DNA from 2 places in the Paenibacillus sp. cl6col genome. Region 1 is predicted to be linked to the other one. Evidence: riboswitches for the same ligand, from Rfam matches in the RefSeq annotation. Region 1 holds a riboswitch; the other holds the start of a gene.
The links. A riboswitch is a leader RNA that binds a small molecule or an ion and turns the genes downstream of it on or off. The one in region 1 is predicted to bind glycine.

Region 1 (3,427 bases):
TTTACTTAAGAACAGGAATCGCTTCCTGCTTCTATTTATTTTTCGGATTCCCTATGCTTCCAATATAGACGCGTCTCAGACACGACGACTCCAGACAAACCGAGCAGTGCAACTAAGTTCGGCAGCGCCATTAATCCATTTACAATATCAGCAAGCTTCCATATCATATCCAGCTTGATAAATGCCCCAAAGCCAATGATCGCAATGAACACAAGGCGGTACGGCAGAATCGATTTGACACCGAACAAATAAACCATGCACCGTTCGCCGTAATAGTTCCAGCCAAGAATCGTCGTGAATGCAAATAAAATCAAGCAAAACATAAGAATGAGGGAACCGTATGGCAGCGCAGCATCAAATGCTGCCTGTGTCATGGCCGCTCCTTCCATTGGGCCATTCCATACACCCGTTACAATCAATGTTAATCCTGTAAGCGAGCAGACGATGATCGTATCGATGAATGTTCCAGTCATTGATATGAGTCCTTGCTCAGCCGGCCATTTCACCTTCGCAGCCGCGGCCGCAATCGGTGCGCTTCCGAGACCTGATTCATTGGAGAATACACCTCTTGCAATCCCGTTGCGGATCGCCATCATAACCGTTGCTCCCAAGAAGCCGCCTCCTGCTGCTGTTACATTGAACGCGCCATGGAAAATCAACGACAGTGCGTGCGGTATCTGATCCGCAAATGCAATAAGCACCACAAAACTCGCGATAAAATAGATAATAGCCATGACAGGAACAATTGTCGTCGTCACATGCGATATACTCTGAATCCCGCCAATTGTAACAAGTGCGGTCACGATAGTGACGATTGCCGCAGTGACTACTGCAGGCACTCCAAGGCTTGCTTCTGTAGATGTGACGATCGCATTAATTTGCGGAAATGTACCTATTCCAAGTAAGGCAACCAACACCCCGCTAATCGCGAAGAATACAGCAAGCGGCTTGAATTTCATGCCAAGCCCCTTCTCAATATAATACATTGGGCCACCTAGCACTTGTCCATTGTCATCAATGTTGCGATACTTGACAGCAAGCAATCCCTCCGCATATTTGGTAGCCATTCCGAAGAATGCAGCAACCCACATCCAGAACAATGCACCGGGTCCACCCACCTTAATTGCAGTAGCAACCCCCACGATATTACCAGTTCCAATTGTCGCCGCCAACGCAGTAGCCAATGCACCGAAGCTGGATACATCCCCTTCTCCCTCATTCTTCGACTTGAATATTAACTTCAAGGCGAGCGGCAGGCGGAACAACTGCAGCCCTCCCAAGCGGATCGTTAATAAAATTCCCGTTCCTACTAATAAAATAAGAAGCGGTGCTCCCCATACCATGTTGTTCAATTTGTCTAACCATTGTTCCATCATTGTCAAATCAGTTCCCCTCTTTGTGAATAATAAAAAGAGTCAAATCGAATGATTTGACCCTGGGGACATGTGTGCAGAATAAATAACCTGACGTAAGTGACATACCTAAATAAGATCATCATACCAATGACTTACGATTTTTCTACGCTTCTGCATCCCTGTCCTTTTACCTGAGAGTTTTAACGAATCCACGAGAATCAAATTCGTCTTGCCCCTTCGGTGCCCCAATCATGGAGTCTCTCCAGAGTCCTGTCCATTTACGGTCCTGCTTATACGTATTCGAGCTCAAGGTTCGATATGCCTAAGCGCCTGAGAGCTTACCCCTTCGGCTAGACGATTCGTCTATCTCCCGCAAACTTCATCCAGTTATAAAGTTGTAGGTAACATTATAGTAGACACACTATCATTGTGCAATGATCCACTGCATTGTAATTTATCCCATACCATCTATCACACATGTGCTCGTTGACTGTAATATAGGGATCTGGCCTCATTTAATAAATGAATGAGTTCACTCACATTCTGCACATTCGTATCGTAATTGGTAAAGCATGCACGCAGCGTTGGTACACCATGAATGGTAAATACGGATAGCCACACTTTCCCTGTGCTCAATACGTGTTGATTCACAAATAGAGCGAAGTCCTGGTCGTTTCGTGTCCATGCTTTTTGATCAAGAAAGCAAATGACAGGCAGCACGGTATCATTGGCAACTGTCCAGCCAGATCGCATTAATTCTTCTCGGAATAGCTTGCCCATTTCAACTTGATGTCGCAAGACAGCCCGATATCCTTCCCAACCCGCTGTAGCCAGGGATAAATACAGCTTCAATCCTATAAATCTCCGTGACCATTGAATGGAATGCGTATATGGATCAATCGTGGGCAACTCCTCACCCTCCTTCGGCATATAATCTGCCGTTATACGGAAGGTTTCATTCAATATACGTGAATGCCGTGTGAAGTACATGCCCGCCCCCATCGGAACGGACAGCCACTTATGTGCATCAAACGCGATTGAATCTGCTTGCTGGATACCATCTATATGGGAGGACAGCTCGGAATCCAATACGATTGCACCGCCATAAGCAGCATCCACATGAAGCCACATCTGTTCATGCTCCGCTATTGCTGCGATGTCCATTAACGGATCAATTGCACCGGCTCCCGTCGTTCCCGCTGTAGCAATAATAAGAAATGGGGCTAAACCTTGCGCGCGGTCTGTACGTATTTGTTCTGATAACGCGTCTATATCCATTTGCAAGGAATCGTTCGTACGAATGGAGCGAATTGAATTCGTTCCAAGCCCGCAGGAACGAGCCGCTTTCACCAATGAATGATGACTCTCTTCAGAAGCATACAGAATGGGTGGCTTCTCCAGAGCTGCTAATCCGTCTGTTGCATACTTTGGAAAATGATAAGATAGAGCCGTTAAGACTGCAGTCAAATTAGCTTCCGCTCCCCCAGTCGTGAAAGTTCCATCAGCAACATCACGCGGGTAACCAAATTGAACGGCGAGTTCACGCAGTACGTAATTCTCAATTTCTACGGCAAACGGTGCATGACTCCATGCAGCAAGCTGGGGGTTAAACGCCGCTGTTATCGTGTCTGCCATAATTCCCATAAAGTTCGGGCGTGGATTGTATAAGCCATAATATCCTGGATGTGCTGTGTGCACTTGATATCGACGCAGTCCTTCTATAACATGCTGAACCGCAGTTTGAGGCTTGACAGGAGCAGCAAAGTCAATTTGCTCCGCATACTGTACGATTTCTAACGGGATTAATTCTGGAGTAACTACTACCTCGTCGGTGTATGATAGATACTGACAGATCTTCTCTAACGTATATGAGCCTAGCATGTGCTGTTCCTCAGTTGATAGATCCAAGATCGGATTCTGTCTAAGCATACGGATTCCAGCAACTCCCTTCCACTGTTCAATTCAAGAAAGATGTTCCAATTGAATAATAGCTTACCGACCAAGACGATAATTGAACAGGTACAGTTTATTAGCCCGCTATGAGGTCAGGCCATTTATCCCCCTATTATACA
Region 2 (3,427 bases), 160 kb from region 1:
AATGGAGGCTGGGATATCGCGGAATAGCTCGTCAATGGAAGAGATGCCGATCTGCTGCAGCATGTCAGCCTGATCTTGTTCCGTTACTGGAATGTAACGATGCTTCATGATGGATTCGCTCCTTTGGCAGGGGTCGGGATTCGTTTATAAAATGGAGTCGAGACGACGCGGGCTTTCAACTGCTTGCCGCGAATTTCGACAAGAATTTCTGTATCCAATTCAGAGAATGCGGATTCAATCAAGGCCAGCCCTAGATTGCGTTTTAATGTCGGCGACTGTGTTCCTGTTGTAACTTCTCCGATCACGCGCCCATCTGCAAGCACTGGATAATGGGAGCGAGGAATGCCTTTGTCGATCATCTCGATGCCGACCAGCTTTCGTGCCGGTCCATCGGTCTTCTGCTTCGTTAATGCTACACGGCCGATGAAGTCGCCCTTATCCAGCTTGACGAATCGTGCTAGCCCTGCCTCAAGCGGCGAGATATCGGCTGTAATTTCTTGTCCATAGAGGGGCAGACGTGCCTCGAAGCGCAAGGTGTCTCTAGCACCAAGCCCTGCTGGGAGCAAGCCGAACGGTTCGCCCGCGCGAATCAGCTCATTCCATACGTGTGCTGCATCCTCTGCGGACAAGTAGAGTTCGAAGCCATCTTCACCGGTATAGCCTGAGCGAGACAGCAATGTTGATACGCCGCAGACTTGTGCATCCGATAGGAAATGGAATGGAGCGAGCGAATCAATAGGTGCCTCAGTTACCGCAGCAAGAATAGCTTGGGCATTCGGCCCTTGAAGGGCAAGCAATGCTGTGCGATTCGATACATTGGTCAAGGTAACGCCATGAATCAGGTGCTTCTGCAGCCATGCGTAGTCTTTATCGATGTTGGAGGCATTAACGACGAGCATGTAACGGTCGCTCTTCATCTGATAAATGAGAATATCATCGACAACTCCTCCGTCAGGGTAGCACATCAGCGTATATTGTGCTTTGCCATCCTCGAGCCGCGATACATCATTTGTTGTCATCTGTTGAAGAAATGTCAGGGAGGCAGGGCCGCTTACGATAAATTCACCCATATGGGAGACATCGAATAGACCTGCATGTGTACGAACTGCTTCATGCTCTCGCTGAATGCCGATAAATTGAACAGGGAGCTCCCAGCCGCCGAAGTCAATGCAGCGTGCACCCGGATAAGCAGAGTATTGATCAAATATTGGCGTTCTCTTCAATTGACTCATGAATTCACCTCGATACGCGTATTTGGACTAATCATCGGTATACGTACATAAAAAGGACAGCCGAAAGAAAAGTGGATGCATCGCATCCTCTCATTCTCTCGCTCTGTCCTTTGTACCTGAGAGTGTCGCCGATTGTCGCAAACAAATTGTTTGTTTCCGTGTCTACCATCGACTTTCCCCTTGGGTGACTGTATTCGTTTTCATGAATAGCAGTGCTCTCCAGAGGTGCGTCCGGTAAAAGTCCTTTTGCCTGAGAGATTCACCCATTCAGGCTTACTCCTTCGGCGCCGCTATGTCTCAGCAGTCTCTCCCTTTACCATCATTCGCCATTTTCAGCTGTCATCTCTACATTAGTTGAGCTTTCCACACTTTGTCAATTGATATTTTCTTCACAACTGATTTCATAGCTTGTCATATTGACAATCATGCATATCTTGCAATAATCTAATGGTGTTATAATTACCCAGTTTAATCGTAATTCGCGAACGAGGAAGGTCGGGAGAGTTTGACAATTGCGATTGTCAACACCGAAGGAGCAAGTTGCCAGCCGCCGATTGGCAATGAATCTCTCAGGTTCCATAACCGCCATTCTGACGCAGCTCTGGAGAGTGCATTTTCTATGCCGCCAAAGGGGTAAGTTCAACCGCAGTTGTGGCTGTGGAGGAACGGGAACTCTCAGGTACCGAGGACAGAGAACAAGGCGACAAGGCCGCTTCCTGTCCATTTTTACGATCTCGATTGGATAGACGGCCTGATGAATGACATTATGAATGAAATGGGGCGTTGACATGAGCGAAGTGAAGAATGGATTGTTGTATAGTGAAGAGCATGAATGGGTAGTTGCCATAGAAGGCAATACGGTACGGGTTGGCATTACAGATCATGCACAATCCCAGCTGGGAGACATCGTATTCATCGAATTTCCGCCAGTAGGTACCAGCTTGTCCGCAGGGGACAGCATGGGATCAATTGAATCGGTGAAGACTGTATCTGAGTTGTACTGTCCGGTATCCGGAACAATTACGAAGGTCAATGATGGATTGGAAGCGTCGCCAGAGCTTGTGAACAGCAGCCCCTACGAAGATGGATGGATTGCAGAAGTTGAAGTAGAAGGCAGCGTTGAGGAAGCTGTGAAGCACTTGCTGAATGCAGAGCAGTACACGAAGCTGATAGATGAATAGTTGAAGGAACAATAGGTTGAGAATCTAAGAACCTGCTGTACCGGTATCATGCTGGTGCAGCAGGTTTTTTCATTTGTTATCTGACAAATTTCGATAGGATTCACCGCCGAAAAGGAGTACAATATAAGCATCGACAACTAGATGTTGCAATGTTAATAAGAATGCTAGGTGAATGGAATGACAATCGCTTTTTTTGATTCTGGAATCGGTGGAATAACCGTGTTGGCTGAGGCTATGAAGCAGATGCCGCATGAACAATATTTATTTTATGCAGATACGCTGCATGTTCCTTATGGGACGAAATCTCAATCCGAGGTAATGCGCCATGTACATTCAGCTGTGGAAGACATCATGCAGCACAATGTGAAGGCGCTTGTTATTGCGTGCAATACAGCGACAAGCATCGCAGCGTCAGAACTAAGACGGAAGTACGACATTCCGATCATCGGGATGGAACCAGCAGTCAAGCCTGCCGTGGAAATGAACCGCGACAATGGCAAACGTGTGCTTGTATTCGCGACAGCTTTAACCTTAAGTCAGAACAAATACCATACATTAGTCAGTCGAATTGACGAAGAACATATTGTGGATTCGATTCCCTTGCCGGAATTGGTAGAGTATTGCGAGCAGTTAAACTTTGATAAGGGAGTGATAGGAGACTACTTCGTGCATAAGCTTGCTGGATTGGATTTGAATCAGTATGGAACGATTGTGTTAGGATGTACGCATTATCCCTATTACAAGCACATATTGAGAGACATTATCCCTGCTCATATCCAGCTTATAGACGGCAGCCATGGCACCGTGCAGCGTCTAGCACAAGTAATGCAGGAAAACCAGCTTAAGCAGTCATCGGATACGTCAGTCCGCCCTTCAATTCAATTTATGTGTTCAAGTCATGAGCAGCAATACATAGACAAGTTACAGACTGCACTCTATACCTATCAGACCTTCGGGGGAATGGATACGAATGAACAATCAATTGTTCGAGCTGGCGGGGAGCAGTGCTAAGCT

Region 2: another riboswitch for glycine. It lies ahead of gcvH (glycine cleavage system protein GcvH); the one in region 1 lies ahead of BLS15_RS22340 (alanine/glycine:cation symporter family protein).

Annotation. Positions count from the first base shown of each region.
Region 1 is NZ_FNAZ01000009.1:238,054-241,480, reverse strand. It holds gene BLS15_RS22340 (alanine/glycine:cation symporter family protein) at 36-1,376, opposite strand; glycine riboswitch at 1,525-1,631, opposite strand; gene BLS15_RS22335 (pyridoxal phosphate-dependent decarboxylase family protein) at 1,827-3,284, opposite strand.
Region 2 is NZ_FNAZ01000009.1:82,198-85,624, forward strand. It holds gene gcvPA (aminomethyl-transferring glycine dehydrogenase subunit GcvPA) at 1-108, opposite strand, end outside; gene gcvT (glycine cleavage system aminomethyltransferase GcvT) at 105-1,232, opposite strand; glycine riboswitch at 1,461-1,555, opposite strand; glycine riboswitch at 1,719-1,827, shown strand; gene gcvH (glycine cleavage system protein GcvH) at 2,021-2,413, shown strand; gene murI (glutamate racemase) at 2,591-3,424, shown strand; gene BLS15_RS21625 (GNAT family N-acetyltransferase) at 3,384-3,427, shown strand, end outside.